DNA from 3 places in the Simiduia agarivorans SA1 genome. Region 3 is predicted to be linked to each of the others. Evidence: riboswitches for the same ligand, from Rfam matches in the RefSeq annotation. Region 3 holds a riboswitch; each other region holds the start of a gene.
What was found. Region 3 has a riboswitch for thiamine pyrophosphate ahead of M5M_RS15630 (TonB-dependent receptor). Riboswitches for the same ligand answer to the same signal wherever they lie in the genome.
Positions count from the first base shown of each region.

Region 1 (7,679 bases), 770 kb from region 3:
GTAAGGCAGCACCTTAAAGCCGCGTTTGATGAGCTCGGTGGCGGCCTCCACCAGCGCGAAAGGATCGGGCTGCAGGTTGTAGTCGTCGCCAATGACCTCCAGTTTGATCCAGGCTGTGTTGAAAATTTCACGCGACATTTCTGCCAGGTTAATGGCCTCCTGCGCGGTTTTGCAGCCGGCGGTATTCGGTAAAAGGCGACAACCGGTGGCCTGAATCTGTTGCCAGAAACTGTGCCCGCTTTGTTCCGCAGGGTTTTGCCGGCGCAAACTTAATGTGACCCAATCCGCGCCACTGGCTTCAATTGCCGCCTGCATAATGGCGGGTGAGCTGTAGAGCGCGCTGCCGATCAGAAACCGGCTGCTGACCGATTCGCCGTAAAGGGTGAGAGATGTATTGCGCATGGCTTATCCTCCGGCGACCGGACTCAACAGATCCAGTTGATCGCCGGCTTGTATATTCTGCTCGGCGTAGCGGCTGCGGGGTACAAACTGGCCATTCAGTGCAGCGGCAAAATCGCCACTTGCGTTCAGTGCTGCCAATGCGTCGCGCAGGGGCATGGCCGCAGGTAATTGGCGGGGTTCGCCGTTAAATGTAATGGAAATCATGGTCTGCTTCAGTGAATCCGGTGGAGGTAAAATCCGCACGCCATTGGTCTGGCAGCAGTGGCTTTTTCAATAAGTGTTCGATCCGCTCACACACGGCGGGCGCCAATAAGTAACCGTGGCGGAACAGGCCATTCACAAACAAGTATTGGCCGCGCTTTTCTGCGATGGGCAAATTATCGGGCAGGCTGGGGCGAAGGTTGGTGGGGCTTTCCACCACCCGCGCTTCACCAAAAGCCGGGTGCACGGTGTAAAGCGCACTGGCGAGCTCCAGCGTCGATTGCAAGCTGATGGGGCTCAGGTCTTCGCTTTCGATTTGGGTTGCGCCAATCACAAAGTGCTGATCCGCCTTCGGCACAATGTAGAGCTGGTAGCGCGGATGCATCAGGCGCACCGGGCGGCGCAAGGTGATCTCGGGGGTGTGTACTGCCATCACTTCGCCGCGCACGCCGCGCACGCTGCTGCGGCTTTGTTTGGCGCCCACGCCCCGGGTGTCGAGCCAGAGATCAATGGGGTGGCTAATTCCGTGCGCCTGCAGACGCGCCATGCTGTCTGCCGTGGGCACAGTATTATCAAACGCAATGGCGCAATCCCACAGCAGTCTGCCGCCCAGTTTGACGATGGCGGCGCACAATAACGGCAGCAGTTGGCGGTTATCCAGGTGGGATTCTTCGGGTAAAAAAATGCCTTGCTGAAAATGCGCGAGTTGCGGTTCCAACGCTTTGATTTGTGCCTGTGAAACGGTGTCGGCGTCAAACGGTTCCTGCACCAACCGGCGCTTCAGGTCGTTGTGGAATTGTGCGAGCTCGGCCTGGTCTTGCGCATGCGCCAACACCAGACTGCCGTTTTTGGAATACAGGTGTCGGGCGTTCAGTTGTTCAAGCCAACGTGGCCAAAGCTGCATGGAGCGCAAACCCAGGTCATAGATTTGTCGCTCGCTGACCGCCAGTTCAGACAAGGGCGACACCATGCCGGCTGCAGTAAACGCGGCGGCGCTTTGGCTGTGGGCAGGATTTTTATCGCACAGGATAACCCGGTGACCGGCAAGTGACAGGCGCCAGGCGAGCAACCGACCGAGAAGGCCTGCGCCGGCAATGCCGATGGTCAGCATGGGAGCCTCCAGACCGGGTGCTGAAGGGAGAGGGCAGAAACGGTGCTGCCAACGGGCAGGCGTCTGATATGCATGCTTGTTTCCTACGCAGGGGCCGCCCGGCAGGGCTGCCTGATCAGGTTCAACGGGTCTCAGTAAACTGATCTCAGCCGTTTCCGGCACCCCGACAAGTGCGGTCAGTGTAATGAGCACCAACCTTGCGCGCAAATTGTTATTTTACGGTGGCGGTAATTTTACCTTTGTGCAGGCGCGCCTGAATGGTGTCGCCCGGCTTGACCTGGTTGGCATCCATCAGTGCTTGACCCTTGGCGTTGGTGACGATGGCGAATCCGCGCTCCAGGGTTTGCAGCGGACTCAGGTTGTGCAGTGCCTGCATCAACTGCTTCAGTTGCTGTTGCTGGCCGGAAAGGGTTTGTTGCCAAATACGCTGCAGACCTTTCTGTTCGCGTGAAAGTGTCTGCTGGTGTTGCTGAATCAGCCCCACGGGGGTTTGCCTGAGCAGACGTGCGCGCAGTTGTTGCAGGCGCTCGCGTTGCCATTGCAATTGCTGACGCGGGTGCTGTGCTGCCAGGCGTTGTTGCAGGAGTTGGCATTGATGCCGTTTTACGCGCCATTGTTGTTGCCACTGACGTACCAGTGCTTGTTGGGCAAAGTCCAGGCGCTGTGCGAGTTGGCCGAGCGAGGGACGGGCGCGATTCAGCCGGTGCGCCAGAAACCGGGTGCGTTCCTGGCTGCGTTCCAACTTGCGCGCTATGGCCTCTTCCAGCATGACTTCATAACCGGCAAAGGTTTCCAGCATTTCGTCGCCGTCGGGGGTGATCAGCTCGGCGGCAGCCGATGGCGTGGGCGCGCGCAGGTCCGCCACATAGTCGGCAATGGTGGTGTCGGTTTCGTGGCCCACGCCGCAGATCACCGGAATTCGGCTGGCGGCAATGGCCCGTGCCACGCTTTCTTCATTGAAACTCCACAGGTCTTCCAATGAACCTCCGCCGCGGGTGAGCAGGATGGCATCAAACCGGTTGGCCCGGTGCGCCAGCTCAAACGCGCGTACGATGGCCGGTGCCGATTCGGCGCCCTGAACCGGCACCGGGATGACGGTGGCCTGCTGCAAGGGCCAGCGCCGCTCGAACACCGCCAGCACGTCGCGCAGGGCAGCACCCGTGGCCGAGGTGATGATGGCCAGGTGCTGCACAGGGTAGGGCAGCGGGCGTTTGCGGGCCGCATCAAACAGGCCTTCAGCCATCAGTTTGGCCTTGAGTGCATCAAACGCCTGCTGCAAGGCGCCGAGACCGGCATCCTCCATGTGTTCCACAATCAGCTGGTAGTCGCCCCGGTCCTCGTACAGGCTGACCCGGCCGCGAATCAGTACCTTGAGTCCATTGCCGGGCCGGATGCGTAACCCCTGGGCGCGATTGCGGAACATGGCGCAACGGATCTGGGCGCCCTGGTCTTTCAGGGTAAAGTAGCAATGGCCGGAGGCCGGGCGGGCAAAGTTGCTGATTTCGCCTTCCACCCACAGCAGGTTGAAGTGGGTCTCCAACAGCTGGCGGGCCGAGCGGTTGAGCTGGCTGACGGTGAGAATACGGCGTTCGGGGGCGGTGGACATAGTGGCTCCGGTGAATCTGGGCCCACTATAGCGCCTGCCACTCAGGACTCAAGCCAGTATCATACGGCTGTCATCCATATGCACTACTATTAAGGACAAGGATTTACCCCGTGGCCCCAAGGCGTTATAATTTGCCGTTTACCTGCTGGGGCGCTGATAGTTGTATTCAGCGCCTCTGTCACTTCTGAATTACGAGGTTTGCCGCCCCTATGTTGCGAATTGCACAGGAAGCTCTGACTTTTGATGACGTTCTGTTGGTGCCCGGTTATTCCGACATCACCGCAAAAGATGTTTCGCTGAAAACCAAGTTGACTCGCGGCATTGAACTGAATATTCCGCTGGTGTCTGCCGCTATGGATACCGTGACCGAATCCCGTCTGGCCATTGCCTTGGCGCAGGAAGGCGGCATCGGCATCATCCATAAGAGCATGTCCATCGAAAAGCAGGCACTGGAAGTGCGGATGGTGAAGAAGTTTGAAGCCGGCGTGGTGCAGGATCCAATTACCATCGATGCCAACGCCACCATCGCCGATCTGGTTGCGCTCACGCGCGCCAATAACATCTCCGGTGTACCCGTGCTGGAAAACGGCGATCTGGTCGGTATTGTTACCGGCCGCGACGTGCGCTTTGAAACCAACATGGATGCCACCGTCGCCAGCATCATGACACCCAAGGATCAGCTGGTTACCGTGAAAGAGGGCGAAGCCCCCGAAGTGGTGCGCAGCCTGCTGCACAAACATCGCATTGAAAAAGTGCTGGTGGTGAACGACAAGTTCGAACTGCGCGGCCTGATCACCGTAAAAGATATTTCCAAGGCCGAGAACTTCCCCAATGCCTGTAAGGACCCGGCTGGCCGTTTGCGTGTAGGCGCGTCTGTGGGCACCAGCCCCGACACCGACGACCGCGTGAAGGCGTTGATTGACGCCGGCGTTGACGTGCTGGTGGTAGACACCGCCCACGGTCACTCCAAAAACGTGCTGAACCGGGTGAAGCGCATTAAGGAAATGTACCCGCAAGTGCAGGTGATCGGCGGCAACATTGCCACGGGTGACGCCGCCAAAGCCCTGGTGGAAGCCGGCGCCGATGGCGTGAAAGTGGGTATTGGCCCGGGCTCTATTTGTACCACGCGTATCGTGACCGGTGTGGGTGTGCCGCAGATTTCTGCCATTGCCAATGTGGTCGAAGCGCTCAAGGGCACCGACGTGCCCGTGATTGCCGATGGCGGCATCCGTTTCTCTGGCGATATTTCCAAAGCTGTCGTCGCCGGTGCACATGCGCTGATGATGGGCTCCATGTTTGCCGGTACCGAAGAAGCACCGGGTGAAGTGGAGCTGTATCAGGGCCGTACTTACAAGTCTTATCGTGGCATGGGCTCGTTGGGCGCCATGGCGCGTACCCAGGGCTCGTCTGACCGCTACTTCCAGGACGCCAGCCAGGGCGCCGAAAAGTTAGTGCCCGAAGGTATCGAAGGCCGCGTGCCCTACAAAGGACCGCTGTCTGCTATTGTGCACCAGATGATGGGTGGTTTGCGCTCTGCCATGGGCTACACAGGTTCGTTGGATATTGAAACCATGCGAACCAAGCCCGAGTTTGTCCGGGTGACCAGCGCGGGTATGGGTGAGAGCCACGTCCACGACGTCAGCATCACCAAAGAAGCGCCCAACTATCCCGTAGGCGGACGCTGAGCCAATAACCAAATGAGTTCCCAGTGGCCGGTATAACCGGTCACTTTTATTTTTGACATCCTGATTGCAACAGAGAGATTTGCCCTTCCATGAGCCAGGACATTCACGCCCAACGCATCTTGATCCTCGATTTCGGATCCCAATACACCCAGCTGATTGCCCGTCGTATCCGCGAAATTGGTGTTTACTCCGAAATCCGCGCGTTTGATGTTTCCGCCGAAGAAATCCGCGACTTTGACCCCAAGGGCATTATCCTGTCCGGCGGTCCTGAGTCAGTGACCGAAGGCGCCTCGCCCCGAGCCAATGATCTGGTATTCAACCTGGGCATTCCGGTACTGGGTATTTGCTACGGCATGCAAACCATGGCCGAGCAGTTAGGTGGTAAGGTATCCACCAGTGACCTGCGCGAATTCGGTTACGCGCAGGTAAAAGTGCACGGTACCAGCGCCTTGTTGCACGACATCAAAGACCATGTGGCCGCCGATGGCGCGAGCCTGTTGGATGTGTGGATGAGCCACGGTGACAAGGTCACTGCCATGCCTAAGGGCTTTGAGCTGATGGCCTCCACCGAGTCTTGCCCCATTGCCGGCATGTACTGCGAAGAAAAAGATTTTTACGGCGTACAGTTCCACCCGGAAGTGACCCATACACTGCAAGGCAAGCGCTTGTTCGAACACTTCGTGCTGGAACTGTGTGGCTGTAAAGCCCTGTGGACCCCCGCCAACATTGTGGAAGACGCCATCGCGCGCGTGCGCGAGCAGGTGGGTAGCGATCAGGTATTACTGGGCCTTTCCGGCGGCGTGGATTCCTCTGTGGTCGCCGCACTGCTGCATCGCGCCATTGGCGATCAGCTGACCTGTGTGTTCGTGGATAACGGCCTGTTGCGCAAGAACGAAGGCGACCAGGTCATGGATATGTTCGCCAAGAACATGGGCGTGAAAGTCATTCGCGCCGATGCCGAAGACCTGTTCCTGGGTCGTTTGAAAGGCATTAATGACCCGGAGCAAAAACGTAAAATTATCGGCAACACGTTTATAGATGTGTTCGATGCAGAAGCCACCAAGCTCAAAGGTATCAAGTGGTTGGCACAGGGCACCATCTACCCGGACGTGATCGAATCCGCCGCCAGCAAAACCGGCAAGGCGCATGTGATTAAATCTCACCACAATGTGGGTGGCCTGCCGGAAGACATGCAGTTTGAACTGGTGGAGCCACTGCGCGAACTGTTCAAAGACGAGGTGCGTAAAATCGGTTTGGAGCTGGGCCTGCCCTACGACATGGTCTACCGCCATCCTTTCCCGGGCCCGGGGCTGGGCGTGCGCATTCTTGGCGAAGTGAAAAAGGAATACGCCGATATTCTGCGCGAGGCCGATGCCATTTTCCTGGAAGAGCTGCACAAGGCCGACTGGTACCACAAAACCTCCCAGGCCTTTGCGGTATTCCTGCCCGTTAAATCTGTCGGTGTGGTAGGCGATGGTCGTCGCTACGAGTGGGTAGTATCGCTGCGCGCCGTTGAAACCATCGATTTCATGACCGCGCGTTGGGCACACTTGCCGTACGAGCTGCTGGAAACCGTTTCCAACCGGATTATCAATGAAATTTCCGGCGTGTCGCGCGTGGCTTACGATGTATCGAGCAAGCCGCCGGCCACAATCGAGTGGGAATGATTTCTCCCATCACGCGTTAGAAAAACCCGGCAAGTGCCGGGTTTTTTATTGCACTTAAGTTCATGTCTGGTTGGTGTATGATCGGCTGCAGTCGGGCCCTTTCACGCCCGGTTTTGCGTGGCGCAATACCGGCTGAACAGTCGGACCAAGCGATAATGGCTACAGTCGTTTGGTAAGTTGATTGGGGAATATCAGGGAGGTGGAGCGGTGAACTTAGCGAGTTGGTTTGCGAAAAGTGACAGATACGATGGTATCAGGCCAATCAATATCTATGCCATGAGGGTAATCTATTGCCTCATGGTTTTTGTGTTGGGCGCAGAGGTGTGGGGCTATATTTTTTCCTACACCGGTCGATGGGGCGAAAATGATGCTGTCGCCTGGAGTGTGTGGGCGGCATTTTCGGTACTGGCGTTGGTGGGCATCTTTCGCACTGTTGAAATGATTCCGGTGTTATTGCTGGAAATTGTCTACAAGGTATTGTGGCTTATTTTGGTGGTTTATCCCCTGTGGCGTTCCAATGAACTGGTGGGCTCAGGCGTGGAAGAAACTGCCTTTGCTTTTGGTCTGGTCATTCTTCCGATTCTGGCGATGCCCTGGGGCTATGTGTTCAATCGCTATGTCATGGGCAGGTCACGGAGCTGATGGTTCGGCCCGTATCATCGGCTGCTCAGGTACCCACGGCCTGAGCGGGAGTGGTTTGAACGTGCAACTTCGATTTTGTTATGGTGCCTGCCTCATGATCTGAAGCTCAAGGCGAGTTCGCATTGAGCCTGTGCAAAGGACGCTTCATGAATAAATGGCTTCGCCGTACGGCTATCTTCCTGGGTGTGATGATCCCCCTGAGCGGTTTAATCGCCTATCTCGTTGTGGATAATGCGTTGGCCAGAATGTATGGCGAAACGACGCCCCTGGCAAAACCCCAGCTTGGCGCAGAATCGCCAGACAAATATCTGCTGACCAATGTCCAGGTTTTATCCGCGGACGGTCGCGGTTTTGAATCAGATCTG
Region 1 is NC_018868.3:4,232,975-4,240,653, forward strand. Features, by position in the region: gene M5M_RS18925 (thiazole synthase) at 1-402, opposite strand, end outside; gene thiS (sulfur carrier protein ThiS) at 406-606, opposite strand; gene thiO (glycine oxidase ThiO) at 587-1,714, opposite strand; TPP riboswitch at 1,778-1,890, opposite strand; gene xseA (exodeoxyribonuclease VII large subunit) at 1,926-3,320, opposite strand; gene guaB (IMP dehydrogenase) at 3,530-5,005, shown strand; gene guaA (glutamine-hydrolyzing GMP synthase) at 5,095-6,672, shown strand; gene M5M_RS18955 (hypothetical protein) at 6,970-7,314, shown strand; gene M5M_RS18960 (amidohydrolase family protein) at 7,461-7,679, shown strand, end outside.
Region 1: linked by a shared signal. The riboswitch ahead of thiO (glycine oxidase ThiO) and the one ahead of M5M_RS15630 (TonB-dependent receptor) in region 3 are both predicted to bind thiamine pyrophosphate.

Region 2 (7,679 bases), 980 kb from region 3:
TTTGATGACAGTGAAACCTTCGATCAATCCAGTGTGGAGTTGCGGCTTGCGTCGGATGTGGGCGGGGACTTTGAATACATTGTGGGTGCGTTTTATCAGCAGAACCATCTCGAGGCCGACGGCCTGAGCTATTTCAATGCCGGGACGTTGCAGCCATTGCTGAACGGCGCCTGTTTTAATGGCCTGACCGCGTTAGGCGCGGACTACAACAGTGTGTTCGTGTCGGGTGATGCAGGCACTACCGCGGCGCAAACCGCCGCGGCAATCGGCGCCGGATTTGGACAAGGGGCGGCTATTGCCAACGCCTGCGGCCAGGCGGCGGCGTTTGATCCGTTGGTCAAGGCGGGTATCAATGGCGGCAACCGCTATCTGATGTTGGACCAGGATAGCCGCACCTGGGCGGTGTTCGCTCAGGGTACTTATCACCTTACCGACAGCACCCGCTTGACGGCGGGCTTGCGCTATACCGCCGAGACCAAAGAGGCGAGCCATGTAGCCTACGCCACAGACTTCAGTGAAAACAATAAAACCGCAACGGCCAATCCGTTTGTTATTGGTCTGGCGACCGCGGCCGGGGAATTCACTCCACATAACTTCAGCAAAGATGATCCGGGTATGTCGCGCGATGAAAGTGGTGTGACCTGGTCGCTGAATCTGCAACACGACCTGAACGACACCACGATGGTGTATGGCTCGGCCTCTACCGGTTTCAAAGCCGGCGGCTTCAATAGTTTTTACACCGGATTAACACAGGGGCAGGGCGCTGATTCGAATGACGTGGCGTTCGATGAAGAGCGCGTGATCACCTTCGAAATTGGTTCCAAATTGCGTTTGCTGGATGGCGCTGCAGAACTCAACGCCGCGATCTTCCATACCCGGTTTGACGACCTGCAGGCGGCCATTTTCACCGGTGGCACCACCTTCGAAGTGCAGAACGCGGCCAAGGCTACCAGCCAGGGGGTTGAACTGGATGGTCGCTGGCGCGCCACTGAAAACCTGACCCTGATGGCGAGCCTCGGCTACGTGGATTTCACATTTGACGCGTTCCCCAACCAGGCCTGTACGGCCGCGCAATTTGCTGCCGCTCGTCAGGCGGCCTATGAGGCCGGATTGAGTCTGGGCGGGGCTGCCGGTCTCGGTGCAGCCGCCGGTGCTGCCATGCTGTACAACAACGGCTCCTGTGCGGCAGCCGGTATCAATGACCTGGCCGGTGGCACATCGGAAAACACGCCCCAATGGACCGCCTCGCTGGCCACCCAGTATGTGAAGCCAATCGGCCAGTATGATCTTACTGCCAATGTGGATTTCAACTGGATGGATGAGGTCTATCGTTCAGGGGATTTAGACGCCAATGCGCTGCAGGATGCCAGTCACAAGCTTAACGGCGCGTTGATCTTTGGTCCGCAGGACGGGCAGTGGGATATTTCACTGATCGGTAAAAACCTCACCAACGAGACAGTGGTGAGCTATGTCAACGATACGCCCCTGTTCAATGGCACCTTCCAGTACATGGTCGAAGCCCCGCGTTCGTTTGAGCTGCGCGGCCGCTACCGATTCTGACCCGGTTTTCGTGTGATGTTTTTACGGGGGCTCTGCCCCCTTTTTTATGCCTATCAAGACAAAATTTGCCGGAACTCTTTCGCTCTCATATTATCCAATAGCTGAACGCCAACAGGAGAGTGCTATGAAAGTCTGGAAAACCCTCGTTATGCCCTTGGTTGCCTGCTGTGTGTTGGCGATTCCGCAGGTCCATGCGGATGCTCCGGCAGGGATGGAAAAGGTCAAGGTCAAGCGCCTGGACACCGTGTATAAAAAGCCGGATGTGGATTGGTCCCGCTACGCGGGTATCTATGTCGAGCCGCTGGATCTCACCGGTGTAGAGATTAAATACCCGCGCGATACCCACAAGCGCGATCAGAAGCCGCTGTCGGAAAAAGGTATTGCTCAATTGAAAGAGCTCTACCAGAAAGCGTTTACCCGTGAATTGTCGGAAGACGGTTTTCTGGTGGCAGAACCCGCCGCCAAAGAAGGTGCGCTGGTGCTGAAAGCCCGGGTGTTGGAGATTGCGCCCACTTATGTGCCCGACAGTCTGATGGAAACCAGCGGTCGCAACCGGGTGTACGCCGAAACGGCGGGCAAAATGACCATTCAGTTTGATTTTGTGGATGGCAAGACTGGCGAGTTGCTGGTGCAGGCCACGGATAAACGCGAGCCCACCCGTCAGTGGCGCGAAATCAACTCGGTACAGGTGCGGTCACAGGTAAACCAGCTGATGGGCTCCTGGGCGCGCATTGTGCGCACCAACATCGAGGATGTCATCCAGCCCCAGGGCGAGTAACATATTCACGGAACCGAATAACCTAGGGATAACTCAATGCAAAAATATCTTCTGGCGGGATTGGCCACATTACTGCTCAGTGCCTGCGCGTCTCAGCAAGCGCCCCAGCCCGACGCTCAGGCCAAGGAAAAAGCGGATCTGGCGGCTTTTTCCGTGGTCAGCGTGACCGACCCTGAATTCAAGCCCAACCGTGGCGACACCATCAGCTGGACTGCCGATGTGGTGTTTGTCGGCGAAGAAGAAACCGCGGAAGACAGCCAGGGCGTCGAGTTAATCCAGGCCGATATCGAGAAAAACCTGACCCGCAAAGGCTATACATTGGGCCATGGCGTGGACGTGGACTATCGGATTATTGCCGTCGTACAGGTGGGCGATGAGAAGCTGAGCGAAGAAATGCGCGAATTGTTCCGGCTCTATCCCAGCCTGGGTCGCGACAGCCAATTGCACAAGGGCATGCTGATTGTGGCTGTGGCGCGCCCCGGTAGCGTGCAGGCCTTGTGGCGTGGTGCCATTAAAGTGTTCCTGGACGAAGATCACCTGCTTAGCGATGAGCAGCGCCGTGCACGTCTGGACCTTGCGGTACAAAAGGTCATGAGCTCAATGCCAAAAGCACTGTGATTTTATGATTGGATGAACCATTCAGCCAAAGGCCGCTTTACAGCGGCCTTTGTGCTCTTTAGACTGCCTGCCAACTTGCGGGGTGCCCGGCATAGCCGAGCTGAGATAGACCCGTTGACCTGATCCGGTTAGTACCGGCGTAGGGAACAAGGCCAGTCCGGGGTGATACACCCATTTTTCTTGTTCTTGAAGCCGCTGCTCGTTTTGCGAGGGCTTCATGTCCATTGTCCAAAACCCGCAGCCCGTGCTTCTCAGCATCGCAGGCAGCGATCCGTCTGCCGGTGCGGGAATCCAGGCTGATTTAAAAACCGCTGCGGCCTTGCAGGTCTACGCAGTGACCGCCGTGTCGGCGTTGACCGTGCAAAACAGCCTGGGCGTGACTGAAGTACACCCAGTGCCGCCAGCGGTCTTGCGCGCGCAAATCGAATCCTTGTTGGTCGATCACCAGATCGCTTGTGTCAAAGTCGGCATGCTGGCCGATCCGTCACAGGTGGCATGTCTGAATGCGCTGAGGCAGCAACCGGTACTTGCCCGCGTGCCCTGGATTGTGGATACCCCCTTGCGCGCCAGCGCGGGTTGTCCGCTGTTTGCGGGCGCGCCCGACCAGGCCTACGCGCGCTTGTTGGCGGGCGCCACGCTGATTACACCGAATTTGCAGGAAGCCGCACAGCTTACCGGCCAGGCCGTTGCGCGCGACGACAACGACATGCTGGTCCAGGCCACCACATTGTTGCAGCAGAGTGCTCAAGCCGTGTTGCTCAAAGGCGGACACCGGGCTGATCAGGCTGTGGATTTGTTGCTGCAACCGGGTGCAGCGCCCGTGTGGTTTCGCGCACCGTTGATCAATACCCGCAATAGCCATGGCACCGGTTGTACGCTGGCGAGTGCCATTGCCGCGTTTCTGGTGCGCGGTCAACCGCTCGCACGTGCAGTGGCCAGCGCCATCACATTTCAACGCGCCTGTCTGGCGCGGTCCAAACATTACGCCATTGGTGATTTTGACGCAGGAAAAGGCCCGCTCTGGCATTTTCCCGATCCCCTATACCCTCGAGAGGAACACGATGAACAGCATGACTGAACCCAAAAAGTTGTCCGATGTGGCGGCTGTCGACCAGGACTCGGTGCAACCTTTTCCCAACTCGCGGAAAATTTTTGTGCAGGGAACCCATGCGGGTATACAGGTGCCCATGCGTGAAATCAGCCTAGCGGATACGCCCACCGATTTTGGCGGCGAAACCAATCCGCCCGTACGCGTTTATGATACCTCTGGCCCCTACACCGATCCGGCCGTGGCGATTGATGTGCGCAAAGGTTTGCCCGATGTGCGCGGTCAGTGGATTGAGGCGCGCGCTGACACCGAAAGGCTTGCCGGCAACAGCTCTGCGTTTACCAATGTCCGGTTACAGGATGATGAACTGGCCGCGTTGCGGTTCGATCATCAGCGCCAACCGAGGCGCGCGCTGCCGGGTAAAAATGTGAGCCAGATGCACTACGCCCGTCAGGGCATCATCACGCCTGAAATGGAATACATTGCGATCCGCGAGAATATGAGCCTGCAGCAGGCCAGGTCGTTAGGCGTGCTGGAACAGCAACACGCCGGTCACAGTTTCGGTGCGGCCATACCCGACGAAATCACGCCGGAATTTGTGCGCAACGAAGTGGCGCGCGGGCGCGCCATTATCCCCGCCAACATCAATCACCCGGAGTTGGAGCCGATGATTATCGGGCGCAACTTTCTGGTGAAAATCAACGGCAATATCGGCAATTCTGCGCTCGGTTCCTCCATCGAAGAAGAGGTGGCCAAACTGACCTGGGGAACCCGGTGGGGCGCCGATACCATCATGGATTTATCCACCGGTAAAAACATTCACGAAACCCGCGAGTGGATCATCCGCAATTCGCACGTACCCATTGGCACGGTGCCGATCTATCAGGCGCTGGAAAAAGTCGGCGGCATAGCCGAAGACCTGACCTGGGATATTTTCCGCGACACATTGATTGAGCAGGCCGAGCAGGGCGTGGATTACTTCACTATTCACGCCGGTGTACTGCTGCGTTACGTGCCGCTCACCGCCAAGCGCGTGACCGGCATTGTATCGCGCGGCGGCTCCATCATGGCCAAGTGGTGTCTGGCGCATCATCGGGAAAACTTTTTGTACACCCACTTCGAAGATATTTGCGAGATCATGAAGGCCTACGACGTGTCTTTCTCGCTGGGCGACGGCCTGCGCCCCGGTTCCATTGCCGACGCCAACGACGAAGCTCAGTTCGGCGAACTGGAAACCCTGGGCGAATTAACCAAGGTGGCCTGGCAACACGATGTACAAACCATGATTGAGGGTCCGGGGCATGTGCCCATGCACCTGATCAAAGAGAACATGGACAAGCAATTGCGCGAGTGCGGCGAGGCGCCTTTCTACACACTGGGTCCGCTCACCACCGATATTGCGCCCGGCTACGACCACATCACCTCCGGCATCGGCGCGGCCATGATCGGTTGGTATGGTTGCGCCATGCTGTGCTACGTGACGCCCAAAGAACACTTGGGCTTGCCCAATAAAGCCGATGTGAAAGAGGGCATTATCACCTACAAAATTGCAGCGCATGCGGCCGATCTCGCCAAAGGGCATCCCGGTGCGCAATTGCGCGACAATGCCCTGTCGAAAGCCCGGTTCGAATTCCGCTGGGAGGATCAGTTCAATCTCGGCCTGGATCCGGATACGGCGCGCAGTTATCACGATGAAACCTTGCCCAAGGAATCGGCCAAGGTGGCGCATTTCTGCTCCATGTGCGGCCCCAAATTCTGTTCGATGAAAATCACCCAGGAAGTACGCGACTACGCCGCCGCCCAGGGCATGGCGGCTCCGAAAGAGGAAGTGGTGAAGCTGCTGGATGTGGAAGCTGAAATGAAAGCAAAAGCCCGGGAATTCCGCGCCCAGGGTTCGGAAATCTATCGCAAGGTGTAATACACTCAAGTAATTGCAGGCGAGGGAGAGCGACATGGTATCTGGCAAGAAGATGTACCAGGGATTGTTGACGGTCTTTGTGCTGTTGGCTGCGTCGGTATTGCTGGCCTGGTGGTTCTCGCTCGCCGCGGCCCGGCATGAACAGGCTCAGCAACTCGAGCGCTTCGTTATGCAGACACAGGCCCGGGTGAGCAATCTTTTGCGTGGGTTGGAAAAAACCGAGCGTGAACTCAATGCACTGACAATGCCTTTGTGCAGCGTGGAGATGCGTCGTCGACTACGTGAGCTGGTGTACGATCACCAATTTGTCCGGGAAGTGCTGGTCACACGTGAGGCGCAAATCCAATGTTCCAATATGCTGAGTCAGCTGGGGCAACCGGTGGATTTGCCGCCGCACGATTTTGTCGGGCGCGAAGGTAACCGGATCTGGATGCCTGGCAGTGCGCCCTTGGCTGCCCACGCCGAATATCTGTATGTATCCTTTGGGCACTTCATTGTCGCAATCCATCCTTCGCACCTGATCGATGTGGTGCCAGACCATCCCCAGCGCAATCTGGCATTGCTGATAGCCCAGAACAACGAATTCCACGTGCTGGCCTCCTGGCCCCAGTTCCCGGTTAGCAACGGTGCGCGCTATGACCCGCTGGAGCCCCTGCCGGATTGGCTGGCGGCAACGGCGGGTGACGCATTTTTGCAGGTGGTGGCGGTGGAGCCGCTGGTGTACATACGCAAAGGTGCGGAAAATTATTTTGTGTATTTGCTGGTGTTGTTCTGTGCTGGGTTCGGTGCCATTGCCTGGTGGGTCCGGCGCTGGTTACAAAGCCGTTATTCATTACTGGGGGTGATGGACGACGCGATTGAAAATGGCGAATTTGTTAATTATTACCAGCCAATCGTGGAATTGGCGACGGGGCGGATTACCGGGGCAGAGGCTCTGGTGCGTTGGGTCAAGCCGGATGGCAGTCTGATCCGGCCTGATCTGTTTATTCCTCTGGCGGAGGAGAGTGGAAAAATTCGCGGCATCACACTTCAGGTACTGGAGAATCTCGAGCGGGATCTGGGCGCTGTGTTGCGCGCCCGCCCGGATCTTTATGTGTCGATCAACGTGACCGAGCCCGACCTCACCGACGATGTGTTTTTTGATGCGCTGGCGGCAACGTGCTCGCCTGGAAGGCTGCCTGCCGGACAGGTGAGGATTGAATTGACCGAACGATGCCTGATAGATTCCGCGCAAGGTGTCGCCCGTGTCATACGCCTGCGCGAGGCGGGACACGCGATCTATATTGACGACTTTGGCACCGGTTACTCCAGCCTCAGTTACTTGCAGAAATTCCCGCTTGATGTGCTGAAAATCGACAAGGCGTTTGTGGATGCCATGGATACCGAATCGGTCACTGGCAGTGTGGTGCCGCACATCGTCGGCATGGCATCGGCACTGGGCTTGCACACGCTTGCAGAGGGCATTGAGCAAGAAGGTCAGCGAGCGCGTCTGAGTGCCATGGGGGTGCAATATGGCCAGGGCTGGCTGTTTGATAAACCCTTACCGGCGGAACGATTTATAGAAAGGGTCAGCGATGAGTAAACCGCAGTACGCCAAAGAAGATGTGGAAATCCAGACCCGCCAAGCGGGTTACCAGGGCTTTTTCCGGCTGGATCTGATCAAGCTCCGGCACCGGCTGTTCAACGGCGGGTGGAGCCAATGGTTTTCGCGGGAATTGTTTGTCCGTGGGCCGGCGGTGGCGGCCATTTTGTACGAC
Region 2 is NC_018868.3:2,480,158-2,487,836, reverse strand. Features, by position in the region: gene M5M_RS19550 (TonB-dependent receptor) at 1-1,560, shown strand, start outside; gene M5M_RS11025 (DUF3313 family protein) at 1,685-2,338, shown strand; gene M5M_RS11020 (DUF4136 domain-containing protein) at 2,375-2,956, shown strand; TPP riboswitch at 3,025-3,120, shown strand; gene thiD (bifunctional hydroxymethylpyrimidine kinase/phosphomethylpyrimidine kinase) at 3,174-4,034, shown strand; gene thiC (phosphomethylpyrimidine synthase ThiC) at 4,027-5,922, shown strand; gene M5M_RS11005 (EAL domain-containing protein) at 5,957-7,504, shown strand; gene M5M_RS11000 (NUDIX domain-containing protein) at 7,497-7,679, shown strand, end outside.
Region 2: linked by a shared signal. The riboswitch ahead of thiD (bifunctional hydroxymethylpyrimidine kinase/phosphomethylpyrimidine kinase) and the one ahead of M5M_RS15630 (TonB-dependent receptor) in region 3 are both predicted to bind thiamine pyrophosphate.

Region 3 (7,679 bases):
TTGCATTAGTAGTGCTGGTGCAAGCCATACACCAACAACTGGTCGTCGTCGCACCCGATCTCACCCGCTTTGCCACGGTCATCGGTTATTTCTGGGCGGCCGTTGTGTTGGCGTCTGCCATGATCGAGATGGTCAGTATTAACGCACTGGCCGAACTCTTCATTACAGACCCGGATGCCGCGCTGGCCTTACAACGGTCCGCAGGTGTCGTGTCGGGTGGCCTGGGCGGTGATATTGAGCTGATCGGCGCCGTGTGGACCGCGTGTATCAGCGTCATTTGCATCAAGCACAACATCTTCAACCGCTGGTTGAGCTACCTTGGCTTGATGGTTGGCGCGGCCGGGACATTGACGTTACTCAATTTTTTCTCGACCTTTAAAGGCAACCCGGCCGTTGAATGGCTGACGCTCATTTTCGGCCTGGGCCAGATTCCGTGGTTTTTCTGGCTGGGCCTCAGCCTGTATCGACGCTGATTACAAACTGTACATACGCGGCCTTAGTGGGAATAATAACCGTCGGTGCTAACCGACACTACGTCACATCGGCAGTCGATTGCCTCCGACAAAGCGGATTCCGACCGAGCACCCAATTCCCTTGTCGTTTCACTCCTGCCTCAAAGGGGCTAGGATTTTATCAACTGATGATTTACATTGGCGAGATCGGATTCCGGCAACGCCTGACGCGACAACACATCAGCGCTATCCAGTCTTTTCGGTCCATGGTTTTCCCTATGATGCAGGTAAGCGGTCCGCAACACCTTGCACAACCGGAAAAAACGGTCGAAGTTTCCGAGTTAAATAAACAAAAAAATAAGTGTTCAAATTTAACCAAGGTCATTATATGAACGTTAAACACGTGGGTCTTTTATTTCTTGTTCTGGCTAGCGTACTGTCTGGCTGTTCAATCAATCATCCTGTTGCCAAGGACTACCCGGATTATTTAGTAGAACATGGTCAGGTTGGCAACCTGCCAAAAACCTCGCTTGAATCAACCTATGGTATTGACGAGCAGACTGAAAAACACCGGTATGAATTTCGAGCAGCATCCGTCGGATACGCGCATCTTTGGATAGTTGAGTTCGGCAAGATCCTGGAACAGACGCTGAACGCACCCTACGTTCAGGAGTCCTTCGGCAAGTTGGAAAAAGCCTCTGCGACCGACGCAGGAAACGCCATAGAATTCACATTGAATAGTTATGAATTCAAGGACTATCGTGCCTATGTATCTATGAATATCGCCATGTCGAAAAACGGCAAAGAAGTATTGAACAAAAACTACACCAGCGAAGGCTCGTCCAAGGGCGGACAGATGTGGGGGGCTGGGCCGTTTGGCATGAAGAGCGCTACGCTGGATTCGACCCGCTCCGCAATCGATAAAATTTTAACTCAATTTATTAACGATATTCCGCAAGAATAAGCCTCCACTCTAGTAGGCTGGGGCTGTTTGCATCGCGTAAACGCCGCATCGCCTGAAGGCCAGAGATAAATGCACCAGTAATAAAGCCCCGGAAATCCGGGGCTTTATTACTGGCGGAAAGGGGCCAGGTTAATGCCGGCACTCAGTCTGAAGAAGCCCCGGTTCACAAGTCAGCCATTACCTGCAGTAAACCTTCTCGCGATAATGGCTTTGCCAGGTACGAATCCATGCCACTGGCGCTACAGCGGCGCAACTCATCCTCCATCACATGGCCGGTAAGCGCGATTATTTTCGCGGGTCTGAGACCGCGTCTTCGCTCCAGCTCCCGGATCGCGGCGGTGGCCTCATAGCCATCCATCACAGGCATTTCACAGTCCATAAAAATCAGGTCGAATCGGTCCCCTTCAGCCACAGCATCCACCGCCTGGGCGCCGTTGGCCACCATCGTAGGCTGTATCTGATGCCGGGCCAGCAGCCCATTGATCACCATTTGATTAACGGAGTTGCCCTCTGCCACTAACACCCTCAGTTGATTGAGCGCCGGCTGTTCAACCGGGGATTGTGCTTCTGGTCGCGGCCCTTCGGTTGCTTCCAATGGCAGCCACACCGTAAAACAGCTCCCCCGTCCCACCTCGGACGTTACACGGATATTACCCCCCATGGCATCGGCCAGGCCTTTGCAAATAGCCAGACCAAGACCTGTGCCACCGAATTTGCGCGTGACGCTGCTGTCTGCCTGAGTGAAGCGCTCAAATAAACTACTCAAGTGCGCGGCCGGAATGCCTTCGCCGGTATCGGTGACGGAAACCTGCAAACCATCGCGCCAACGGCTGGTGATGGTGACCGAATCCGCGCGTGTGAATTTAAATGCATTGCTCAACAGGTTAACGAGTATCTGCCTGAGCCGCGTGCTGTCCCCCATGATCCATTCGGGCACTGCATCCTCTGTCTCCACATTCAATGCAATGGTGCCAATCTGGTGGCGGAACATCTCCACGACCTGCTGCCCCAACGCCCGCAATTGCACCGGCCGCGATTCCAACTGCAGCATGCCGGCTTCCACCTTTGACCAATCGAGAATGTCGTTAATGACCCCCATCAGATGTTGCCCGCTCTGGTTAATCACACGGGCCAAATGCATTTGCTCAGGCGTTAACGGGGTATCCAATAATAAATCCGCGACACCAAGAACCCCGTTCAGCGGATTGCGGATTTCATGTGACATCTGCGCCAGGAATTGACTCTTGGCCTGATTGGCCGCTTCAGCGCTGGCCTTGGCTTTTTCGAGTTCTACCGTGCGCCTTTGCACCCTTAATTCCAGCATCAGTTGGTGCGCACGCAATTCTTCGTTGGCCTTGGCCAGGGCCTGATTGAGCTCGTGATTCTCGATTTCCGCCGCAATGCGACCGGCGAACAATTCGAACAGTCCACGCACCTGGTCCGGATCACGAATCTCCTGCTTGTACAGCGCCACGATCAACCCCAGGCAGTTGCCGGCACGGTCATACAAAGGCGTCCCGATATAGCCTTCGATGCCCATATCAATCAACAACTGATCCTTGGGGTAGAGTGCGCAAATATTACGCGGGTAGACGCAGATCGTATTGTCCAATACGTCCTGACAAGGCGTGTGCAACAGATCGTATTCCATGTTGTCGGCCAGTTCACCGCCAGCACATAGGGCCAGCGTCTTCACCCGGGTGTCACCCGGCAACAGCCTGCTGATGAAGGTAAAGTCAGAATGGATACTCAACGCCAACTGTTGGGTAATGGCGGCGTAAAAATCTTCGCCGGTACTGTTGGCTATACCGGACATCACCTTGGGGATGGTGTTGCGGTAGTAATCCAGCTCGACAACCGTTGCGGTCATGGCCGCCCTCCGCCTTAGCATTATCTCCTGAGTATAGACAAGCTGACGCAAACACCTGCAGCTGGTACCATAGCGCCCGCCAAGGGGTGTCTGGCCTACCAGACTGAGATCACACCCTTGAACCTGATCCGGCTAGTACCGGCGTAGGAATAGGCACACAGGCTTTCGCCTTTCTGTTTGACCCCCGCGCATGACCGCCGGATCTCACTTCTTAATGAATTGAGGTCCATGTAAATGACTGAATATCGCTTAATAGTATCCGGCCTGGCGCTGGCCATCGCCGGCCAGGTGGCTGCCGCGCCACTGGAAGAAATCACTGTCACCGCCGATTTCCGCGACACCACCTGGCAGGAGGTCCCCAGCTCCATCACGGTGATCGACCAACAAGCCATGCGCGATGAAAGTGCGCGCCACTTTGAGGACGTGCTCAACAGCGTGGCCAACCTGAACTGGTCCGGCGCCACCAGCCGCCCGCGTTACTTCCAGATTCGCGGCGTCGGTGAGCAGGAAGATTACCAAGGCGCCCCAAACAGTTCTGTGGGCTTTATGGTGGATGACGTCGACCTGTCAGGCCTCGGCATGGCCGCCAGCACCTTCGACATCCAGCAGATTGAAGTCTTGCGCGGCCCGCAAAGCACTCGCTTTGGCGCCAACGCCCTGGCCGGCATGATCCGGCTGAAAAGCGAAGACCCCACTGACACCTTTGCCGTGAACGGCCAGGTGACCCTGGGTCAGGATGATCAGCAAGGCCTGGGCCTGAGCGTGTCCGGCCCGGCCGGCGAACAACTGAGCTACCGCCTGGCGGTGGAATCCCAGCAGCAAAATGGATACCGCGACAACGCCTATCTCGGCCGCGATGACACCAACGGCCGGGACGAGCTGACCACGCGCGCCAAACTGCGTTGGGACGCCACTGACAACCTGCGCATCGACCTGAATTACCTCTACGCCAGACTGGACAACGGCTACGACGCCTGGACGCTGGACAACAACGGCTTTGATACGCTCACCGATAAGCCCGGTACCGACAACCAGACCACCCAGGGCGCCAGCCTGAAAATCGAATGGGCGACTGATGAGGTGGCGCTCACCGCGATTACCTCGCTGGCTAATACAGAGCACCAGCACGCCTATGACGGCGACTGGGCCAACCCGGACTACTGGGCCGCAAAAACCTGCACCGCCTACGACGACGATTGGAACCCGGTGGGCACCGAGCCCTGCGTGTACGATTACATATGGGACAAACAAGCCGAACGCGACACCCTGAGCCAGGAGTTCCGTCTTGCCTCCACAGAAGCCAGCCGCCTGTTTAATGGCAGCACCGATTGGCTGCTCGGCATTTACGGTCGCACGCTGGAAGAGGACAACGACCTCTATTCCGAATACAACAGCTGGCCCGATGAAGTACTGGCCTCTGAATATCGCGCCACCAACACCGCGGTCTTTGCCCAGACGGATTCCGACCTGGGCGCGGGCTGGGCACTGTCGGTGGGCCTCCGCTCGGAAACGCGCAATGCCAAATACGAAGACTCTAACAACGACAATTTCTCACCCTCCGAATCCATGTGGGGCGGTCATCTGGCGCTGACGAAAGTGCTGTCCGACAGCCACACCAGCTATGTGCGTCTGGCGCGCGGCTACAAAGCCGGTGGCTTTAACATGACCCTGCCACCGGCACTGGCTGACAAAAAAACCTTTGATGCCGAGACCTTGTACAACGCCGAGTGGGCCCTGAAATCCAACTGGGCCGAAGGCCGTGCGCACACCACCGTGACGCTGTTTTACATGGACCGGCAGGATCAACAGGTGGCGGCGTCGCTGCAGGACCCGGACGATCCGCAGCGCTTCATTCTGTTCACCGAAAATGCCGGCAGCTCCGACAATTACGGCGCAGAGTTTGAAGGCCGCATCAGCGCCACCGAGCAGATCGAATTTTACGGCAGCGTGGGCTACCTGCAGGCGCAGTATGGCGACTATGTGTACCAGGACAAATACGGCAGCCCGGTGGATTTATCGGGCCGCGACCTGGCACACGCGCCGCGCTGGACTTACAGCGCCGGCATGAGTTTCCGCAGCCTCGGCTGGTTTGCCAACCTGAGCCTGAACGGCAAGAGCGCGTTTTATTATTCCGACAGCAACGATTCCCGCTCACAGGCCTACACCCTGTTCAACGCGCGCGTGGGCTATGAAGCGCAATCCTGGGCACTGTATGCCTGGGGTCGCAACCTCACGGACGAGCGCTATGGCGTACGCGGATTTTACTTTGGTAATGATCCGTCGGAAGATTGGGCCGACACCCAATACATCCGCTTTGGCGATCCGCGCCAGATTGGCGTGACCGCACAACTGCACTTTGATTGAGGCAACAGCAAATGCAACTCACCGCGGAAATATCCCTGTATCCACTGCGCGACGACTACATCGAGCCGATCAAATGGTTTATCGGACGGCTCGATCAGTACCCTGGCATCACCCGCGTGACCAATGCCATGGCCACGCAGGTGAGTGGTGATTACGACGCGGTCATGCAGATGCTCGGCGTCGAAATGAAAGCCGCACACGAACGCTTTGGCCGCGCCGTGTTCGTGTGCAAGTTCATCAACGGCGCACTCGACCTTTCCCACAGGCAATAACCGTGGAGTGGATCAACGCCCTGTTGCGCGACGCCAGCGCACTGAGTCAGTGGGAAGCCCTCGCCGTGGTACTGGCATTGGCCTATGTACTGCTGGCCGCCAAAGAAAGTCTTTGGTGCTGGCCGGCGGCACTGTTCAGCACTGCCATTTACACGGTGATTTTCTGGGAAGTGTCGCTGCTGATGGAATCACTGCTGAACGCCTACTACATGGCCATGGCCGTGTACGGCTTTATGGTGTGGCGTCGGGATGACAAGGGCAAGCCCAAAGCCATCCAGAGCTGGCGCTGGCAACGGCACGTGTTGTGGGTCGCATTGATGGCCGCCATTGCCATGGTGGCAGGCTTCGTGATGTCCACTTATACCCACGCCGATTATCCCTGGCTGGATGCCGCCACCACCGTGTTTGCCGTCTTTGCCACCTGGCTGGTCGCGCAGAAGGTGCTGGAAAACTGGCTCTACTGGATCGTAATCGACATAGTGTCGATCTATCTGTACCTGAATAAGGGCTTGCTGCTCACCAGTGCGCTGTTCGTACTGTATGTGGGTATTGCCGCCGCTGGCTACTGGCTCTGGTACCAACGCCTGCACCCGCGCCAGCCACACGTAGCACACCGCCCGGCCTGACATGCTGCCTGAATTTGCCGACCCACTGCTGCACGCCGAACTGGCGGACGCGGGCATCCACGGCCTCAAGCCGGTGGCGCCCCTGTGCATGGGCACCAGTAACCAGAACTTTCTGGCCACAAGCCAGGGCGAGAGCTGGGTGCTGCGGGTCAACAGCCGGCATACCACCGAACTCTGCCCGCGCGAGCGGGAAGTGGCCTGCTGGCGCTTGGCCGCAGCGGCCGGACTGGCGCCGGAACTGCGTTTTGTCAGTGGTGACTACCGCTACTATCTGAGCCGCTATGTGCACACTGAACCGCCCTGGCACAAGCGCTACCCGAACGACCTGAAAACCGTGCGCATGTTGCACGAACTGCTCACCAGCCTGCAGTTTTTACCGAAAACCGCGCGGGTGATCACGCCGGCAACCCAGTGGCAACATTACCGTGACCTGCTCGCGCAATACGCGCCCACGTTCGATGCCCATCAGCGGGAAGCTTTTAACGCCTTGCTGGCACAAGAGGATAAAATTGAAGAGGCCATCGCGGGCTTGCAGGACTCACAACAATTGAGCTTCTGCCATCGCGACCTGAACCCGCACAATTTACTGGTACATCAAGACCGTTTGGTGTGCATCGATTTTGAATACAGCTGTGTGAGTGACCGACGAGTGGATCTGGCCACCTTGCTCGCGTGCCACACGCTCACCAACGATCAGGCCCGGCGTTTGCTGCAACTGCAATCCTATGGTGTCAGCGCGCGCGAACTGGCCTGGGCCCGTCAGGTGTATTGGGCCTATGCCGCCTCCTGGTCATTGATCATGTGGCACAAAGGTGTGGGCAGTCCGAATTGGATCCGCGACGCGCTCTATCAGCTGCACGCCTGATTATTCTGCCTTTTTCAATGCCTCGCGCTCGCGCTGGTAGTCTTCATAGGACTGACTGTTCTGCTGCAGGCATTCATCAACCTGTGATTCCGGCCGCTGGTAGCATTCGCGCTCGTTGTTGTACTGGGCACCGTCGTAGATCTGCTTGTTGGAACAGGCACTCAGGCACAGGGTCAGCGCGAAAAACATAAACAGACGTGGCATTGTTTCATTCCTTGAACGGGTTGGAGCCTTGGACTTCGCAGGCGCGCGTTAGTTCCACCGCG
Region 3 is NC_018868.3:3,459,675-3,467,353, reverse strand. Features, by position in the region: gene M5M_RS15650 (DUF4386 domain-containing protein) at 1-473, shown strand, start outside; gene M5M_RS15640 (YajG family lipoprotein) at 841-1,416, shown strand; gene M5M_RS15635 (hybrid sensor histidine kinase/response regulator) at 1,580-3,286, opposite strand; TPP riboswitch at 3,359-3,454, shown strand; gene M5M_RS15630 (TonB-dependent receptor) at 3,521-5,650, shown strand; gene M5M_RS15625 (YkoF family thiamine/hydroxymethylpyrimidine-binding protein) at 5,662-5,922, shown strand; gene pnuC (nicotinamide riboside transporter PnuC) at 5,925-6,548, shown strand; gene M5M_RS15615 (phosphotransferase) at 6,550-7,413, shown strand; gene M5M_RS15610 (hypothetical protein) at 7,414-7,617, opposite strand.